DNA from 4 places in the Blautia sp. RTP21359st1_E11_RTP21359_211015 genome. Region 3 is predicted to be linked to each of the others. Evidence: predicted binding sites of a transcription regulator. Region 3 holds the regulator's gene; each other region holds the start of a gene.
What was found. Region 3 encodes Rex, which represses fermentation and respiration genes when NADH is low (regulators of the CRP and FNR family bind a similar motif). Its sites were predicted from a motif close to ATTGTTAANTANTTAACAAT; they were not measured.

Region 1 (5,172 bases), on a different contig from region 3:
TTCCGCCAAATGCAGCAGCCTCTGCAGGTGGGCGGTCTGTTTCACCAAGGAGAAGAATTCCGGGGCATACGATCTCACACACCATTCGGGTCATACGCAGCAGAGAGTGAAGCTTCCAGAGATTTTCTTCCGGTATCATCGGAAGGACACCAAGGCTGAATATAGAAGCACCTTCATTTGCAAGCTCCAGGATCTGAAGAAGCATTGCATTGAAATAAGCTGGAGTCTGGAGCACGCATGGCGCACCGGACTGTGGGTCATCCACAGAAAGACTTAACGGGATCTCAAGAGCCAGGCGGATACCTGCTTTCCTACAGTTAGCTGCAAGTGTATGCAGATCTTCGGAGGTTCCAATCTCCGGGATAATGCGAAGGGAGCAGTTGGAGGTTGCCTGGAAAAGATCTGTCAGGTACAGAGTGTCTGCTTTGCATTCACTGATATAGTCCAGTTTATCGGACAGCCCGGAAAGAGTATCTGCGAAGTCAGCAGGATTTACAGCCATTCCGGTGAAAGTAGTCTTACGGAACCAATCAGGATCTGCAGCGCAGTTCTGGTCGGCTTCCTTCATGGAAAGAGAACGCTCACGGTAGATTTCTTTCATCTTTTTTGTGAGGCTTGAGAATGTGCCGGTAACTTCCGGGTGATCGCGGAACAGTTCGCAGTAAAGCCATTTCAGATCATTGTAGTAGTGTTTCAGACGTTTCTCGTAGAGGGCATCGTAAGCTGTGTCCTCCTTGGAAGTTTCGACTTTCAGAGGCTCGGTCTTGGAAGTAGTAACTTTCGCCGGCTCAGTCTTGGAAGTCTCGACCTTGATCGGTTCGGTCTTGGAAGTCTCAACCTTGATCGGCTCGGTCTTGGAAGTCTCGACCTTGATCGGTTCGGTCTTGGAAGTCTCGACCTTGATCGGTTCGGTCTTGGAAGTCTCGACTTTGATCGGTTCAATCTTGGAAGTCTCGACCTTGATCGGTTCGGTCTTGGAAGTCTCGACTTTGATCGGTTCAGTTTTGGAAGTTTCGACTTTAAGCGTTTCCTTCTTTACGGTTTCAAGTTTTTTCACTTCGGCTTTAGCATTTTCAACAGATTTGGCAGCACTGGAACTGGTGCCGGTAGCAGAGGTATTTTTTTTCAGTTGCTTTTCTTTTTTTGCCTGCATGGCAGCTTTCTTTTTCTGGAGTCTTTTTGTTGACATATAGAGTTCCTCCTTAGATAAAATGATATTTTCGGTATAAAAATGTAAACTCTCTCACCGGAGAGAGAAACAGAGCTACAGCTTATGAAAAACAGGACGGCGGTTTTTAAATACAGCATAATAGGAAAAACCACATTCACGGAGAACATCAGCCGCCTTGTCAAAGGCATAGCCGATCTTATCCGGAGTATGGGCATCTGCACCGATGGTGATGATCTCACCGCCAAGCTCACGGTAACGTCGGATAATATTGACACATGGATTCGGTTCACCAAGCCCGTAGTGATAACCGCCTGTGTTCAGCTCGATTCCCACATTTTTGCGGATCAATGTCCGCAGGATCTCGTCCAGGATCTCCTTATATCGTCCGTAAGAATACTGACGGTTCTGATTTGGACCATAACGTACTACATAGTCGATATGTCCGTACACATCCATCTCGTCAAAAGCAGCGATATTTTCCAGGATGGATTCAAAATATTCCATGTAGCATGCGGATTCCTTACGGCCCTCAAAATAAGAAGGATAATAAGGATCGTATCCGTGCACCACATGGGAGGAACCAATAACGAAATCAAAGGGAACTTCTTTCAGAAGATCGGAAAAAGATTCTGCAAGCTGAGGCTGAAGTCCAAGCTCGATCCCGAAGTTAACCTGAATCTGGTCTTTAAAAGCATCCGCAAGACTCTCAAGTTTCTGACGGTATGCAGGGATGTTCAGGGAAAAATCAAGATTTTCCGGAGTATCGGGATAATCCGGATCAAAATGTTCAGTAAAACAGATTCCCGTGAGACCCTGGTCTGCGGCAGTCTGGATCATTTCTTCCATCGGTGTATCGGAATCTGCGGAAAAAGAGGAGTGCATATGGCAGTCCCATAAAATTTTCTGGTCCATTTTGTACCTCCATATTCAAGCCTTTATATTCTGTGACAATGATCGTATCTGCCTGTTATGAATCCGGGAAAGTCAAACTCCCAGCGAGAATATAGATATCCGTTTTGGGAATCAGCAGGACAGAACTTTCTATCAGAGAATTATAGCACATTTTTCAGAAATTTTCTTAATATTTATTTTAATGTTCTTTTTTATAAATAGCTCTTGAATTTTTGTTTGGAATTAGGTACAATATGAAACAGGTTGATGTTTCTTTAACAAAGGAACGATTTAAATCACCATTCAATTCATAGGAGGAATTTATCATGGCAGTAAAAGTTGCAATTAATGGTTTTGGACGTATCGGTCGTCTTGCATTCCGTCAGATGTTTGGAGCAGAAGGATTTGAGATCGTAGCAATCAACGATCTTACATCTCCTAAGATGCTTGCTCACTTATTAAAATATGATTCTACACAGGGAAGATATGCTCTTGCTGATAAAGTAACAGCAGGCGAGGATTCCATCACAGTAGACGGAAAAGAGATCAAAATCTATGCTAAGGCTAACGCTGCAGAGCTTCCATGGGGAGAGATCGGTGTAGACGTAGTTCTTGAGTGCACAGGTTTCTACACATCCAAAGACAAAGCTCAGGCTCATATCGATGCAGGTGCTAAGCACGTAGTTATTTCCGCTCCGGCTGGAAACGACCTTAAGACAATCGTTTACAACGTAAACCATCAGGGTCTTACAAACGAGGACAAGATCATCTCCGCAGCTTCCTGTACAACAAACTGCCTTGCACCAATGGCTAAGGCTCTTAACGATCTTGCACCGATCAAATCCGGTATCATGTGCACAATCCACGCTTACACAGGCGATCAGATGACACTTGACGGACCGCAGAGAAAAGGCGATCTGAGAAGATCCCGTGCAGCTGCAGTTAACATCGTTCCGAACAGCACAGGTGCTGCTAAAGCTATCGGACTTGTTATCCCAGAGCTTAACGGCAAACTTATCGGTTCTGCACAGCGTGTACCTACCCCAACAGGTTCTACAACAATCCTTACAGCAGTAGTTGAAGGAAACGTTACTAAAGAGCAGATCAACGCAGCTATGAAAGCAGCTTCCAATGAGTCCTTCGGATACAACGAGGATGAGATCGTATCCAGCGATATCGTTGGTATGAGATTTGGTTCCCTCTTCGATGCTACTCAGACAATGGTACTTCCACTTGAGAATGGCACAACAGAGGTTCAGGTAGTTTCCTGGTATGACAACGAGAACTCCTACACAAGCCAGATGGTTCGTACAATCAAGCACTTCGGAAAACTTCTGAACGCTTAATTTTCTGCGAACGGGTGTAGAAGAATAGACTCAGAAAGGGTCCGGTCTGAAGAGGACCGGGCCCTTTTTTTCCAAAAGATCAAACAAAAAAATGTCTGAGGAAATGACTGTTAACAGAGCGGACAACAATACCGCTCGCCCTTATTCATCTGCTTTTGCAGAAATAAAAGTTAAGGAGATATAGAGATGCTGAACAAAAAAAGTGTTGACGATATCAATGTAAAAGGACAGAAAGTACTTGTAAGATGCGACTTCAATGTTCCGCTTCAGGATGGAAAGATCACAGATGAGAACCGTCTTGTAGCTGCTCTTCCTACAATCAAGAAACTGATCGCAGACGGCGGAAAGGTTATCCTTTGTTCCCACCTTGGAAAACCGAAGGGAGAGCCGAAACCGGAGCTTTCTCTTGCACCTGTAGCAGTTCGTCTTTCTGAGCTTCTTGGCCAGGAAGTAAAATTTGCAGCAGATCCTGAGGTAGTAGGACCGAACGCAAAAGCTGCTGTAGCAGAGATGAAAGATGGCGATGTAGTTCTTCTTGAGAACACACGTTATCGTGCAGAAGAGACAAAGAACGAAGACAAGTTCAGCGAAGATCTTGCTTCCCTCTGTGATGTATTTGTAAATGATGCATTCGGAACTGCTCACAGAGCTCACTGCTCTAACGTAGGTGTTACCAAATATGTAAAAACAGCAGTTGTAGGATATCTGATGCAGAAAGAGATCGATTTCCTTGGAAACGCTGTAAACAATCCGGAGAGACCATTCGTAGCAATTCTTGGCGGTGCTAAGGTTTCCAGCAAGATCTCTGTAATCAACAACCTTCTTGACAAGGTAGATACACTGATCATCGGTGGTGGTATGTCCTATACGTTCTCCAAGGCTATGGGCGGACATATCGGAACATCCCTCTGCGAGGATGATTACCTTCAGTATGCTCTTGACATGATGAAGAAAGCAGAGGAGAAGGGCGTGAAGCTTCTTCTTCCTGTAGATAACAGAATCGGTGATAACTTCTCCAACGACTGCAACATCCAGGTTGTAAAACGTGGTGAGATTCCGGACGGATGGGAAGGAATGGATATCGGACCGGAGACTGAGAAGCTTTTTGCAGACGCTGTAAAAGATGCCAAGACTGTTGTATGGAACGGACCGATGGGATGCTTCGAGATGCCGAACTTCGCTCATGGTACAGAAGCAGTTGCCAAAGCTCTTGCTGAGACAGATGCAACAACGATCATCGGTGGCGGTGATTCTGCAGCAGCTGTAAATATCCTCGGATATGGCGACAAGATGACACACATCTCCACAGGCGGCGGTGCTTCTCTTGAGTTCCTTGAGGGAAAAGAGCTTCCGGGTGTAGCAGCAGCTAACGATAAAGACTGATAAAAAATAAAGTGTTCCAAGAACACAAAAAAGGAGATAAAACCATGGCAAGAAAGAAAATCATTGCTGGAAACTGGAAAATGAACATGACACCAAGCGAGGCTGTAAAGCTGGTTGAGACTTTAAAACCGCTTGTTGTTAACGACGAAGTTGATGTAGTATTCTGCGTACCGGCTATCGACATCATTCCTGTTGTTGAGGCAGCTAAAGGAACAAACATCCAGGTTGGTGCTGAGAACATGTACTTCGAGGAGAAAGGTGCTTATACAGGCGAGATCGCTCCTGCTATGCTCGTAGACGCAGGCGTTAAGTACGTAGTACTTGGACATTCCGAGAGAAGAGAATACTTCGGTGAGACAAACGAAGACGTTAACAAAAAAA
Region 2 (5,172 bases), on a different contig from region 3:
TGCCAGAACAGTATGTTTGATCTTCTGCGAAATTCTTTTCTGGCACCGTTCAGGTTCAATGCAGATGGACAGGAGAATCCGGTGTTTCTCACAGATGAAAAAGGAAATTTTCTGCGGGAAAAGGGAATTCATGTAAGTGATAGGGATTACGACCGGTTCCGCAGGATATACAGGGAGAAGCAGGGCGTAAAGATGTATCTGGCGTATGGCTACCGGAAGCGCCATGCCTATGATGAAGATACCATGGAAGTAGAAGAGTACAAAATGGGCGAACATATCGGTGTGCTGCTGGTGTATGAGCTTCCGGACAGCGTAAGGGAAAAGGAAACGGAGGCACAGGCCTATGCGGCTGTATGGGATATCATGATGGCAATTCAGAAGAAGCTTCCAAGAGCCTTTGTATATTATGGGCAGGATTCTGTGGAGGATGGTGGAAAACGTTATGACGGACTGGGCGTTTTTCTCCCCATCCATAAATTTGCGGACCGCCTGGAAAAAATGATCGGGATCGCTGATGAGATCGTAATGAAATAGAATGTACAAAAAAGGACTGCTTTTGTATTGCTCCGGTTATCAGAAGGATAGCTGATGACCGGAAGCTACAGAAAGCAGTCCTTTTTGTATGCCCATCAGGTGCAGTAGCGGAACATTTTGTCCGTAAGGATCCTGGCGAAAATAAGGCCCAGGGGAAGAGCAACGATGATCAGGATCGCAGCTGCAAACCAGGAGGCGGAAACATTCAGGGACATGATCCCCAGATTGTAGATCGCCCGGTAGAGATAAAGTCCGGGAACCATGATCACAATGGATGGTACGGTAATGGAAATCCTGGGATATCCCACTTTTGTTTTGAGGAGGGAGGCCAGAAGTCCGGCTGTCAGTGCTCCGAAAAAAGCCGCGGCAGCAGGTGGGAAACCGGCAAGATCAACAAGCTCCAGACGTAAAGTGTTGGACAGTGCGCCGATGAAGGCGGCAGCTGCGGCTAGACGGACAGGGCTGTTGAACATGACCGAAAAGCCGAATACCCCGCAGAAGCTTGCCAGAAGCCGGAACAGGATCCTCTGAGCTGCCGAAAGCTCCAGAGGCAGGAAATCCACAGGCTTCAGATGAAGAAGCAGTGCCATCAGCCAGGCAGAGACAGCAGCCACCATTACAACAATAATGGCGTAGGCCAGTCGTTCCAGACCGGAACGCATATCCAGCTTGGCAAGGTCGATCCCGCTTGTGATAAACGGAAAGCCCGGAATGATAAACAGCATGGAACAGATGTATCCGGCCTCATGCTGGACGGAAATGTGGAACAGAAGCTCTGCCAGCTTCAGGAAGCCTGCATATACAAGACAGGCGGAGGAAACAGAAACTGCAATGCACATAAACAGAGTAAAATGATGCTTGCCAAGCTTGCAGCGGATGGCGTTTCCGATGCCTGCGCCTGCAAAAGCCAGGATCATTTCCAGCGGGCCACCGCCCAGAAGAAAAGTAAATGCACCACAGGCCAGTGCAGAAGCCAGTCCCAGGGCGGCAGGGGAATAAAGCCCGTGGATCCGCTCGATCTCATCTAACTGACTGTGCAGTGCTTCACCGCTCATATGGATACCCTCCGCAGGAAAATCACTGACAAAATGTTCTAGCCTGTTCAGTCTGGAAGTATTTACGCCGGTGGTAGTCAGACTAAGTGCATGGGAAAAACTGCTCTCACCGTCAAAGCAGGTGTAGCTTATGGACATCAATCCGATATCTGCGGAACAGGTGATACCAAGTGCTTCTGACAATGTATTCATGGAACTCCGTACCCGCCAGGCACCGGTCCCACAGGAGAGAAGCATCATGCCTGTACGGCCGATCAGGGAAGCTTTTTCGGAAAGAGAAGCTTCTGTAATGGGCTGGCTGTTCCTGGTACTTACGTAGTTGTGCCAAGGGATTTCCATATGATTACGTTTGATCAGAATATCTGACATAGAAATCACTTCTTTCTATATATTAAAATCATATAGTTACTATTATAAATATATATAATAACTATAATCAGATATATTGTAGCCATTATTCTGAAAAAGTCAAGTATAGATGGAGTAAAATCTGACAGTACCAAAACGTCACTGTTAAAGATTTATCATTTTTTTGCGGAAAATGAATTTTTTTGGTTGCTTTTACGTACAATTTATGTATAATTGTGGATAGGGATGTTGGAATGACCAATTCCTATGGCAGGATGACAAAAACCTGCAGCAGTAGGTGGCTATCATAATTACTATTAAAGAAGAGAGGTAAATGTTAAGATGGCAAAAATCGATTTAACAAAGTATGGTATTACCGGAACAACTGAGATCGTGTACAATCCTTCCTACGAGACATTATTTGAGGAAGAGACCAAACCGGAGCTTGAAGGATTTGAGAAGGGTCAGGTCAGTGAGCTTGGTGCTGTCAATGTAATGACAGGTATCTACACAGGACGTTCCCCTAAAGACAAATATATCGTTATGGATGAGAACTCCAAGGACACAGTTTGGTGGACATCCGATGAGTACAAGAACGATAACCATCCGGCAACTCAGGAAGCATGGAATGCAGTTAAAGATCTTGCCAAGAAGGAGCTTTCCAACAAGAAACTTTTCGTAGTAGATGCATTCTGCGGAGCTAACAAAGACACACGTATGGCTATCCGTTTCATCGTTGAGGTTGCATGGCAGGCACACTTCGTAACAAACATGTTCATTCAGCCGACAGCTGAGGAGCTTGAGAACTTTGAGCCGGATTTCGTTGTTTACAACGCATCCAAGGCTAAAGTTGAGAACTACAAAGAATTAGGACTTAACTCTGAGACAGCTGTAATGTTCAACATTACAAGCCGTGAGCAGGTTATCGTTAATACATGGTACGGCGGAGAGATGAAGAAAGGTATGTTCTCCATGATGAACTACTATCTGCCGCTGAAGGGCATCGCTTCCATGCACTGCTCTGCAAACACAGACCTTAACGGAGAGAACACAGCAATCTTCTTCGGTCTTTCCGGAACAGGTAAGACAACACTTTCCACAGATCCTAAGCGTCTTCTGATCGGTGATGACGAGCATGGCTGGGATGACAACGGAGTATTCAACTTCGAGGGTGGATGCTACGCTAAGGTTATCAACCTTGACAAAGAGTCTGAGCCGGACATCTACAATGCGATCAAGAGAAACGCTCTTCTTGAGAACGTAACACTTGATGCTGAGGGCAAGATCGACTTCGCTGACAAGAGCGTAACAGAGAACACACGTGTTTCCTACCCGATCAACCACATCGAGAACATTGTTCGCCCTGTATCTTCTGCACCGGCAGCGAAAGAGGTTATCTTCCTGTCCGCAGATGCATTCGGCGTACTTCCTCCAGTATCTATCCTGACACCGGAGCAGACACAGTACTACTTCCTTTCCGGATTCACAGCTAAACTTGCTGGTACAGAGCGTGGAATCACAGAGCCTACTCCTACATTCTCCGCATGCTTCGGACAGGCATTCCTTGAGCTTCATCCGACAAAATATGCTGAGGAGCTCGTTAAGAGAATGGAGAAGAGCGGTGCGAAAGCATACCTCGTTAACACAGGTTGGAATGGAACTGGAAAACGTATCTCCATCAAAGATACTCGTGGTATCATCGATGCTATCCTTGACGGATCTATCCTTAAAGCTCCGACAAAGAAAATCCCATTCTTCAACTTCGAGGTTCCGACAGAGCTTCCGGGCGTAGATCCTGCAATCCTTGACCCACGTGACACATATGCAGATGCTGCAGAGTGGGAGACAAAGGCTAAAGATCTTGCTGCAAGATTCGTTAAGAACTTTGCTAAATATGAAGGAAATGCAGCTGGTAAAGCACTCGTTGCAGCCGGCCCGCAGGCATAATCAGTCATTCCAACTGAATACAGATCGTAGACTTAACCGGGAGCGGATTTATCCGCTCCCGGTTTTTTGACAAACAACTGAGGATCTATTATTTGATATAGAACTGTGCAGTGCGAAGCATGTTTCCAGACATGGAATAAACAGAAAGTTGAAGATATCTACCTGTAAAATAAAAAACTTTGGCTTGACTAACAGAGGACATATGGTGTATCCTTTCTGAGAAGTTAAGCGGGAGACCCGTAAGACTGTAAAAATTCTCTTTGCACTGCATTACATTCGAACAGGATGCGAGATCAACAGTACAAACTGAGCAGGCGATGCTTTTCGGAATCGAAAATATTTATCGAAGGCATGGGGCCGGGCCGCAGGAAGCGGCAGCGGATATGGAATGTGACTTTGCTTTCAGACATATCTGCGGGACAGTGTATGTTTCGCAGGTATGTCTTTTTTACTGCAAAATATGGATGGAACAGAAGGTAGAAGCTGGGATATCCCTATACAGAAAAGAAAGAACACCGGCGGAAAATCGCACTGCAGCGAGTAGTGAAGGAACCGCCGGTTTTTTCACGGAAAATGTTGTGCCATAAGAAGAACCTGATCATATATTTAAAAGGAGATTCTGTTTATGGAACACACAGAAAACAAAACAATTATACATGATACAGAAAAAACAGCTTCATGGGAACAGCAGACAGCAATGAAGGTATCCGGGATCAGTATTCTGGTAAACCTTTTATTATCTGTATTTAAACTGATCGCAGGTATTGTGGCACATTCAGGAGCGATGATCTCGGATGCCATTCATTCTGCATCAGATGTGGGAAGCACCTTCATCGTAATCATCGGTGTCCGTCTTTCTACAAAGAAATCAGACAAAGAGCACCAGTACGGACATGAAAGAATGGAGTGTGTTTCTTCCATTGTCCTTGCAGGAATGCTGCTTGTCACTGGTCTCGGGATCGGAATTACCGGTGCCCGTGATATCGTAAAAAGCACATCCGGCGGAACCATTGCCATTCCGGGAACACTTGCACTGATTGCAGCAGTGGTATCCATTGTGGTAAAAGAGTGGATGTTCTGGTATACAAGAGGTGCCGCAAAGAAGATCAATTCAGGAGCCCTGATGGCAGATGCATGGCACCATCGTTCAGATGCACTTTCCTCTATCGGAGCGTTTGTCGGTATTTTAGGAGCAAGACTGGGATACCCGATCCTGGACCCGATCGCCAGTATCGTGATCTGCGTTATGATCGCCAAGGCATCAATCGACATTTTCAGGGATGCCATT
Region 3 (5,172 bases):
ACAGAGCCTGTTTCCGCAGCAGATTTCAGTGCAGTATCTGCGATCTCATGCTGGATCTCCTGGATCGTTCTGCCACTGAGCCGGCTCATTTCTCCGATATGCGGTGTCAGGACTACATGCTCTCCCAGATACTGGTACCACTGTGGATGTGCAGCCAGAAGGTTCAGGCCGTCCGCATCCAGGATCAGCGGCTTTTTCTCCCGGGCAGCCGCCGTGAGAAACCACTGTTCTCTCTCACGGCTGGCCACTGATGTTCCAAGTCCCGGTCCGATCACGATCACATCACACCAGGATAGAAGCTGTTCATTGGATTCCTGATCAAAGCGGCTGCAGACCATAGCCTCCGGAAGGAGTATCTGCAGTGGGATCCTGTTGGCTTCCACAGTCTGGATCTTTACCATTCCCGCACCGGCACGAAGTGCTGCACTGGCGCTTAAATAAGCGGCTCCGCACATTCCCTCACTTCCGGTCACAAAGAGCACTTTTCCGAAGGTACCCTTGTTTCCGCCGGGATCACGTTCCGGAAACAGCTTCAGATCTTTATTTTCCAGACAGGCGGCAGATGCAGTCACAGCTTCCTGCTCATAGATCCCGATATCGGCGGTAACGATCCTTCCTGCATACAGTCTTCCCGGATAAAAGCAAAGACCTCTTTTCCGGTAGGCAAATGTGACAGTCAGATCGGCGCTGAAGGCAATTCCCATTTCCAGGCCAGTATCTCCGTTCACTCCTGACGGGATGTCAACTGCGATCTTTTTGGCCCTCGCACTGTTCATCTCATGGATGATATCAGCATAATGTCCCTCGATCGGACGCGTCAGGCCTACCCCAAACACGGCATCTACTATAGTAGTATATTCACTCCACTGCGGGTTATTCACCTCCGGGACTCGATAACCGGAAGCGATCTTATACTGAAGAGCGGTCTCTCTGGTCATTTTATCTTTGTTTCCGACCATATAAAACTCAACCCGGATCCCCTTCAGATGGAACAATCTGGCAACAGCGATACCGTCACCGCCATTATTTCCGCTTCCGCAGACTACCAGGATCCTTTCGTCCTTCTGGAGATACTTTTCTGTTTCCTCTACCACCTTCAGTGCTGCCCGCTCCATCAGAACCTCGGAGGGAACTCCGATCTCACGGATCGTTGTGGAGTCCAGATCCTTCATTTCTTTGCAGGTAACAAGCTTCTTCATTCTGTCTTCTGCCTCCCCTCTGTCATAGAGAAAGCTGCCGTTTCCGGCAGCTTAACAATTCTTACTTATCCACATGTTCCTGCCTGTATTTGCTGAGATTATAAGACAGTGTCATCAGACTCTCGGAAAGATGAACGTTCTCTACGATCACATCATCCGGTGTCTCAAGATCGAGATGTGCAAAATTCCAGATTGCCTTGATCCCGTTCTCCACCAGGATATCTGCCATTTCCTTGGCTTTATTCTTGGGAAGTGTCAGAATCGCGATCTCCACGTTATTCTCTCTCAGGAAAAACGGAAGCTCACTGAGCATTTGGATCTCAAGTCCACGGACTGCGATGCCCTCAAGCACAGGATTTACGTCAAAGATACCAACCAGCCTGAAACCGCGCTTCTCAAAATCCACATAATTGGCAAGTGCCTGTCCCAGATTACCGGCACCCAGAATGATCATCGGATGAACGGTATCCAGTCCCAGGATCTTACCAATCTCTGTATAAAGATAATGTACATTATAGCCATACCCCTGCTGCCCAAAACCGCCGAAATTATTAAGATCCTGACGGATCTGAGAAGCTGTGGTATGCATCTTCTTACTTAACTCATTGGAAGAAATACGTTCTACATTGTCTTCCATCAGCTCTCCTAAGTAGCGGTAATAGCGTGGCAGACGCTTAATCACCGCTTTCGAGATTTGTTTTGTCTCCACGATAGTTTTCCTCCTTACCTTACACTAGGTTAATTATAACGAATTGACATTTTCCTGTCAATTAAAGTTGTCTATTCTGTACAAATTTCTTTATAATTTTTCTAATAATTGATTTTTTCTTTGAAATCCCGGCAGTTTCCGTTATAATAGGTGGAGGATTTTTCCTTGTTCAGGCATAAACAGGGGTGATTCTTTATACAGGAGGACAGTTTTTATGATTTTATCATGTCAGAATATATGCAAGGCCTTTGGCGAAAAAGTAATTTTAAATGATGCATCCTTTCACATTGAAGATCGTGAAAAGGCTGCTCTGATCGGCTGCAACGGTGCAGGAAAGACCACACTACTGCGGATCATCATGCAGGAGCTTTCTGCTGATTCCGGTACCGTGGTGCTTGCCCGGGATAAAAATATCGGCTATCTTGCCCAGTACCAGGATATCCACGGACATCATACCATCTACGAGGAGCTTCTTACCACCAAGCAGCACATCATCGATATGGAGCGCCGTATCCGCAATATGGAACAGGAAATGAACACGGTGACCGGTGATGAGCTGAACCGTCTGATGGAAACCTATACCCGCCTGACCCATCAGTTTGAGCTGGAGAACGGATACGCTTACAAAAGTGAGCTGACCGGTGTCTTAAAGGGTCTCGGCTTCACGGAGGAAGATTATGACAAGCAGATCGAAACTCTTTCCGGCGGTCAGAAAACCCGTGTGGCGCTGGGCAAGATGCTTCTTTCCAAGCCGGATATCCTGCTTCTGGATGAGCCAACCAATCACCTGGATATGGAAAGCATCTCCTGGCTGGAAACTTATCTTCTGAATTATCCGGGAGCTGTTTTTATCGTCTCCCATGACCGTTATTTTCTGGATAAGGTGGTCACCAAGGTCATTGAGATCGAAGCCGGACAGACCCGCGTATACAGCGGCAACTACTCTGCCTATGCTCTCAAGAAGGCTCAGCTTCGTGACGCACAGTACAAGGCATACTTAAATCAGCAGCGGGATATCAAGCATCAGGAAGCCGTTATCGCCAAGCTGAAATCCTTTAACCGTGAAAAATCCATCAAGCGTGCGGAAAGCCGTGAAAAAATGCTGGACCGTGTACAGAGGATTGAAAAGCCTCTTGAGCTCCAGGACCGGATGCGTATCTCGCTGGAACCACGGGTGTTAAGCGGAAACGATGTGCTCCACGTGGAAGCGCTTTCCAAGGCCTTTCCGGGACAGACCCTGTTCTCCGATATCTCCTTTGATATCAAACGCGGCGAGCGTGTGGCACTGATCGGAAACAACGGAACCGGAAAGACCACCATGCTAAAGATCATCAACGGTCTTATTGAGGCAGATGCCGGCAAATTTTCCCTTGGTTCCAAGGTGCAGATCGGTTATTACGATCAGGAACATCATGTTCTGCATATGGACAAGACAATTTTCCAGGAGATCTCCGATACTTATCCGACTCTCACAGAGACCGAGATCCGAAATATGCTTGCCGCATTTCTCTTTACCGGAGATGATGTTTTCAAGGAGATCTCCGCACTTTCCGGTGGAGAAAGAGGCCGTGTTTCCCTTGCAAAGCTGATGCTTTCCGAAGCCAACTTCCTGATCCTTGACGAGCCTACCAACCATCTGGATATTGCCTCCAAGGAGATCCTGGAGGAAGCACTGGTCAGCTACACCGGTACAGTCCTTTATGTATCCCATGACCGTTACTTTATCAATCAGACTGCGACCAGGATCATGGAGCTGACAAACCAGGCAGTGGTAAATTACATCGGTGATTATGATTACTATCTGGAAAAGAAGGAGGAGCTGACCAGTACCTATGCACCGGGAAGCACTTCTCCGGAGGCACCTGCCGAAGAAAAAGCGGTTTCCGAGAACAAGCTTTCCTGGCAGCAGATGAAGGAAGAACAGGCAAAGAAACGAAAACGGGAAGCCGAGCTGAAAAAAGTCGAAGCCCGTATCGAAGAGCTGGAAACAAGAGACAGCGAGATCGACGAAACCATGGTCCTTCCGGATGTCTGCACCAATGTAGCGGAATGTACAAAGCTGAGCCGCGAAAAAGCAGCCATCGCTGAAGAACTGGAAGAACTTTATGAAAAATGGGAAGAGCTGGCCTGACGGTCAGCTCTTTTTATCCCCTTATGTTTTTATGGAAGCAGCATGCCGAGATGCTGTTCAAAGCATACACCATCGTTACGGTCTGTTCCTTCCTCCACCGCATCCCGGATCGATGCCGAGATAAAGTCCACGGCCAGTTCTGCACAGGTTTTCATGGAATATCTTTTTACCAGCCCTGCACTGAGCACGGATGCAAAAAGATCTCCTGTCCCGGAATAGCTTCCGCCGGATTTCTCTGCAAATACCCAGGAGCTGTTTCCGTTTTCCAGGACAAGATTCCCCATTTTCAGAGGCTGCCCCTCCTCCCTGTGATCCACTCCAGTGATCACAACGGCAGGAAGTGAAAATTCCCGGGCAAGTCCGCACCCGATCTCCCGGATCTCTTCCATCCGCCGGGCCTCTGATGCCTTTTGCAGTTTCTTCCAGATCTCCTCCATTTTTTCTTTTCCGTAGAGAAGAAGAAGGGCTTCCGTAAGGTTCGGTGTGATCACATAGGAACGACGTGTCAGTTCGCAGAACCGGCTGCGGAGTTCTTCTGTATAGATCGGATAAACCGCGCCGTCATCCCCCATCACCGGATCTGTAAGGATCAGCGTATCCTTTCCTGCAAACGCGTCCATAAATTTCAGAATCCTGTCTGCCTGCTTATCATCAGAAAGAAATCCTGTATAGATCCCATCCGGGAAAAATCCTCTTTTTTTCCACTGCTCCATATATGGTTCCATATGCTCTGTGAAATCCTCACAGAAATAACTTTCATAACCGGTCTGGTTGCTTAAAACAGCGGTGGGAAGTGGACACGCCTGGACTCCCATCACCGAGATCACCGGGATCGCTGCTGTCAGTGAACATTTCCCCAGCCCGGAAAGATCATTGATCACTGCTATTTTTTTCATGGTAATTCTCCAGTCTTGAGTTTTTTTCTGTAATATTATAGAATGAACTGTCAGGTTTACGCAATCATTTTTGGAAGGAAATCATCATACTTATGTTAAATATATCCGCTGAACACAAAAAAGAACACCTTTATCTGGAGGTTTATCACTATTACCGGAAGCTGATTCTGGAAGGCCGTCTCCTTCCCGGAAGCAAAATGCCCTCCCTCCGCAAATGCGCCCAGGAGCTGAAGCTGA
Region 4 (5,172 bases), on a different contig from region 3:
AACAGAAGTGTCATACGTCTTCTTGCATAATAGTTTCCGGTACTGTAATGGCAGTCTCCCGGATGGCATCCGCACATAATCACACCATCGGCTCCTTTTTCAAAGGCACGGAGGATGAACATGGGATTGACACGGCAGGAACATGGAACACGGATGATCTTTACATCCGCCGGATAGCTCAAACGGCTGCTTCCGGCAAGGTCTGCTCCGGCGTAACTGCACCAGTTACAGCAGAATGCCACGATCTTTGGTCTGAATTCTTCCTTTGTTTCTATCGACATATTGCATCCACCTCCGCGATAATCTGTCTGTTGGAGAAGCCCTGAAGGTCCATGGCTCCTGACGGGCAGGCTACTGTGCAGGCACCGCAGCCCTGGCAAAGTGCTGTATTGACAACCGCAACTCTTCTTGTCTCACGGATACCGTGATCGTTGACCTGTTTCTCCTCATAGGAAATCGCTCCGTAAGGACATACATTTGCACAGGTAGAGCATCCGTTACAGAGAAGCTCGTCGGATCTTGCCGTACATGGATTGGTTGTCAGCTTGTCCTTTGCAAGAAGTCCTATGGCCTTTACAGCCGCAGCTCCTGCCTGGGCAACTGTCTCCGGGATATCCTTTGGTCCCTGGCATACACCGGAAAGGAAAATTCCTGCTGTCGGTGATTCTACAGGACGAAGCTTTGCATGAGCTTCTGTAAGGAAATTGTTGGTGTCAATACTTGCAGTAAGCATAGTAGCGATCTTACGTACATCCGGATTCGGTTCAATGGCTGTTGCAAGAACTACCATATCTGCTTTCTTGAAGATCTGCTTATTATCAAGAAGATCCGAGCCCTGAACAAGAAGTGTTCCATCCGGCTGCGGAATTACTTTTCCTACCTGACCTTTGATGTAGTTTACGTTATACTGCTCAACTGCTCTTCTGTAAAACTCATCGAAGTTTTTACCAGGTGTACGGACATCAATATAAAATACCGTCACATTGGTATCCGGATATTTATCACGGATCAGCATGGCATGCTTAGCTGTGTACATACAGCAGATCTTGGAACAGTATGGCTTTCCACGGTCATCGGAGCAACGGCTTCCAACACACTGGATAAATACGATCTCCTTCGGTGCTTTTCCATCGGAAAGGCGCTCAAGATGTCCTTTTGTAGGTCCTGCAGCATTCATGATACGCTCCAGCTCCAGAGATGTGATCACATCCTTGCTCTGGCTGTATGCGTATTCATCGTATTTGTCAAGCTTGATGGTATCAAATCCGGTTGCCACCACGATCGCTCCGTATTTCTGTGTTACGATCTCATCCTGCTGATCGTAATCAATGGCTCCTGCCTGACATACTTTGGAGCAGACACCACATTTGCCTGTCTTAAATTTCAGGCAATGCTCTCTGTCGATCACAGGAACATTTGGAATCGCCTGTGCAAACGGAGTATAAATAGCTGACCGGTTGTTCAGCCCTCTGTTGAACTCATTTGGAATCTTTTTGGAAGGACATTTTTCCTGGCAGACTCCACAGCCTGTACATTTGTCCATGTTGACACTTCGCGCTTTTTTGCGGATATCAACAGTAAAATCTCCTACAAAACCTGCAACTTTTTCTACTTCACTGTATGTATAGATATTGATCTTTTCGTGAGCTGCAGCCTCCACCATTTTGGGAGTAAGGATACATGCGGAGCAATCCAGAGTAGGGAAGGTTTTGTCAAGCTGTGACATTCTTCCGCCGATACTTGGTGTTTTTTCCACAATATCAACTTCATAGCCTGCATCGGCAATATCAAGAGCCGTCTGGATTCCGGCGATACCGCCTCCGATGATCAGGGCTCTCTTTGTAACCTGGCTTTCTCCCGGCTGAAGAGGAGCATTTAAATTGACTTTTGCTACTGCTGCTCTTGCAAGGATCACGGCCTTCTCCGTAGCCTCCTGCATATCCTTGTGGATCCAGGAACAGTGCTCACGGATATTTGCGATCTCCACCATATATGGATTCAGGCCGGCCTTTTCCGCTGCTTTACGGAAAGTTGCCTCATGCATACGCGGAGAACAGGAACAGACAACCACTCCTGTGAGATTTTTTTCACGGATGGCTTCCTGGATCCTGGACTGTCCTGCTTCAGAACACATATACTGATAATCTTCTGCATGGACAACTCCTGGCTCTTTTGCAATGATCTCCACAACTTTTTTCACGTCTACCGTAGCGGCAATATTACTTCCGCAATGACAGACAAATACACCGATTCTCTGCACTTTCTCACCTCCTGTATCTTCTGAACGCACTTACAAGCAGCTGCTGAGGAAGCTCCGGATCAAGAAGCTCCGGAATTTCATTTGGTGAAAGATAGTCTCCGCCTTTTTCCCGAACAACCAGCTGTCTTGCCCCGTCAATGATCTTTCCGGGTTTTACGTCTCGCGGACAGCGCTCCACACAGGCAAAACAGGAAAGACATTTCCACAGGGATGCTGAATTTACAAGTGCTTCGATATTTTCATTGATCACGTAGGACACAAACTGATGAGGCTTGATATCCATCTCGTCAAAGGATGGGCAGGTAGCAGAGCATTTGCCACACTTCATACATTTCAGAGGATTGGTCCCGCTGATCTCCTTTATTTTTTCCGCAGCAGAATGGTTATCTCTCATTTTGCCACCTCCTCTTTGACGCCAAGGGCTTCTGCCAGAAGCTCTGTAAAATAGTAAACCGGCATTTTATTTCCGGAATTTTTATTCAGATTGTATTTGCAAAGCGGACAGGCAGTGATCAGCATATCTGCGCCAAAGCCTGCTGCGCTTTCTTCAATCTTTTCACACATATTCTGTGACATTTCTTTTTCTTTCAGGGATATATATCCTCCACAGCATTCATTTCTGTAAGGATAGATCACAGGCTCAGCGCCAAGGGCACGAATAAAATCCTCCATGATCCTTGGATTTTCCGGATCATCAAATGCCATGATCTTTCCAGGTCTCAGAAGCAGACATCCGTAATAGGCTCCGATCTTCTTTCCGGTAAAAGGATTTACTACTTTTTCTTTCAGTTTATCAAAACCGACTCTGTCCCGGAGAACCTCCAGATAATGGAGAACGGTTGTCTCTCCTTCATAGGGAGCTTCCAACTGCATATAATTGTTGGCTCTGGTCCGGATATCTTCCACATTTTTCATATCATCATTGACACGCTTGATCACATGATGACAGGCTGAACAGATCGTCACCAGATCCTGGCCTTTTTCTTTTGCCTGGTTTAACGCACGGACGGAAGAAAGCTTTGTGGCGATCTCGTCTGTGCCAAGCGGATAAACACCACCACAACACTGCCAGTCCTCGATCTCCTCAAGCTCAAACCCAAGGGCTGTGGCACTGGCTCTGGCATACTCATCCAGATCTTTGGCCTTTGTTCTCAGGGTGCAACCCGGATAATAACTGTACTTCATACCTTTCATTATCCTTTCTTAGTCTAAAATCTGACGTTTCTAGTAGATATTCTTGTTCATATATTGTCTTTTTTTTAACGATACATGAATAAAAAAATGAAATCTCAACTAACACTTATTTGAGTTTTTTTATCAATTTGCACCCAAATAAAAGAGAAAAACACTCTTCCTCCGCAATTAAGAAGTGTATTAGCTCGATTTCCGAAATCATCATATCACGTTATTTCTGTTTCGACAAGGCTTTTTCGATATTTTTTTGTGTTTTTTTTAACGTACTTTTGAAAAACCTTATCATTTACGATCCTGTTTCCATGATAATTTTCATTTTCGGGCATAAAAAAAGCTCCGGATCTCTCCGAAGCTTTTTTGCTCCTATCAGTAAATAATGATCGGATAACCTGCATCAATGGTGTTATAGATCAGTGCTGCCTGATCCTTAGGCAGATTGATGCAGCCGTGGCTTCCGTTGGTTTTATAACGGTTCCCGCCAAAGGATGACTGCCAGGACGCATCATGAAGTCCCTGTCCGTAGACAAAAGGCATCCAGTAATTAACCTTTACATCGTAACCATATTCATTGCTGGTAAGGTTAAAGGGACTCGCCTTGTAGGCGATCGGCCATGCACCACGATATGTTTCACGCCCCTTCACCGGCTTACCGCTGACAATATCTGTTTCCGTCACAAGGCTTCCGTCCTTATACAGCCACAAATGCTGTGCATCCAGACTGACCTCTATGTAACTGCCTGCCAGATCGTCTGTTCCGTTTCTCTGGTATCCTTTTTTGCTGTAAACAGGCTCTCTTGTTACAGCAGTACCACTTTTCAGGTCTTCCAGAAGCTGAGCATATTCTCCGTCCTGATCGATCCGATAGCCGTACTCATTTCCCTCAATGGTCACATCCGTTCCCGCAGATGTATGAAAGGTACGGGGAACATAAATGGTATTGTATTTGTTGGCAAGCTCACTGATGTAGGCTTTAATGGCTTCTTCATCTAAAGTCAGCGTCTCCCCTTCAGCCTTCAGCCAGGATGTGATCGTATCGGAATCCAGAACAGCCGTTTCACTTCCGAATGTATAAGTTACTGTACTGCTGCGGTATTTCTTCAGCTGGCTGTTCAGGTCTGTAACCTTATTTTTCATATCCTCTGTTACAGTGACAGTCGGACTTACATACACATGCTTGTTGATCGGTACTGTAATGATATCTCCAAGAAGAGCCGTATCAAATGCTACGTTCAGATTTGTGTCCACAGTAGTCTCCAGCTTATCCGGATCGATTTCCGTCCCCTGTACCTGCTTCACAAGGGTGAATTCTTTTTTCTCCTTATCGTACTGAATGGCTGCATCAACAGAAGCTTTTCTTTCTTCCGTACCGAAATTTGAAAGATCAAGAGCCTGCTTTTCCTGCTCCTCATCTTCCTCGATCTGACATTCCGGTTCTATATTTTCTTCCTTTGGAAAAAGCTTCCGGCTCTCTTCCCGCTGTTTCTGAATTTCTGTAAGCTTACTCAGAAGGGCTTCTTCATTGAGACTGTAGCCCAGCTCTTTCAAAGTAGTACTGTAAACTTCCTGATCATTTTCCTGAAAGGATACCGGACGATCTGCAAATTCCGCAGTGATCTTTTCTTCTGCCTGCTTTGCATCCAGTCCGGAAACATCCACTCCCCATATGGAAATCTTCCGTCCCAGCGTATTGTGATCTGCCAAGTATGTATAGACAAATA

Region 1: the regulator Rex is predicted to act here: its motif matches at 2,326-2,345, upstream of gap (type I glyceraldehyde-3-phosphate dehydrogenase).
Region 2: the regulator Rex is predicted to act here: its motif matches at 2,099-2,118, upstream of pckA (phosphoenolpyruvate carboxykinase (ATP)).
Region 4: the regulator Rex is predicted to act here: its motif matches at 3,508-3,527, upstream of AB5026_RS00435 (CoB--CoM heterodisulfide reductase iron-sulfur subunit B family protein).

What each region holds. Positions count from the first base shown of each region.
Region 1 covers NZ_JBDGAB010000027.1:43,412-48,583, forward strand. Annotated here, with positions in the region: gene AB5026_RS10705 (hypothetical protein) at 1-1,189, opposite strand, end outside; gene AB5026_RS10710 (histidinol-phosphatase HisJ family protein) at 1,265-2,083, opposite strand; gene gap (type I glyceraldehyde-3-phosphate dehydrogenase) at 2,389-3,408, shown strand; gene pgk (phosphoglycerate kinase) at 3,595-4,791, shown strand; gene tpiA (triose-phosphate isomerase) at 4,836-5,172, shown strand, end outside.
Region 2 covers NZ_JBDGAB010000002.1:58,861-64,032, forward strand. Annotated here, with positions in the region: gene AB5026_RS01040 (DUF4866 domain-containing protein) at 1-534, shown strand, start outside; gene AB5026_RS01045 (threonine/serine exporter ThrE family protein) at 630-1,958, opposite strand; gene pckA (phosphoenolpyruvate carboxykinase (ATP)) at 2,280-3,884, shown strand; NiCo riboswitch at 4,181-4,309, shown strand; gene AB5026_RS01055 (cation diffusion facilitator family transporter) at 4,510-5,172, shown strand, end outside.
Region 3 covers NZ_JBDGAB010000013.1:47,291-52,462, reverse strand. Annotated here, with positions in the region: gene AB5026_RS06650 (NAD(P)H-hydrate dehydratase) at 1-1,199, opposite strand, end outside; gene AB5026_RS06645 (redox-sensing transcriptional repressor Rex) at 1,261-1,908, opposite strand; gene AB5026_RS06640 (ABC-F family ATP-binding cassette domain-containing protein) at 2,123-4,039, shown strand; gene AB5026_RS06635 (pyridoxamine kinase) at 4,069-4,935, opposite strand; gene AB5026_RS06630 (PLP-dependent aminotransferase family protein) at 5,028-5,172, shown strand, end outside.
Region 4 covers NZ_JBDGAB010000001.1:89,419-94,590, forward strand. Annotated here, with positions in the region: gene AB5026_RS00420 (hydrogenase iron-sulfur subunit) at 1-281, opposite strand, end outside; gene AB5026_RS00425 (CoB--CoM heterodisulfide reductase iron-sulfur subunit A family protein) at 272-2,260, opposite strand; gene AB5026_RS00430 (4Fe-4S dicluster domain-containing protein) at 2,265-2,654, opposite strand; gene AB5026_RS00435 (CoB--CoM heterodisulfide reductase iron-sulfur subunit B family protein) at 2,651-3,445, opposite strand; gene AB5026_RS00440 (L,D-transpeptidase family protein) at 3,821-5,172, opposite strand, start outside.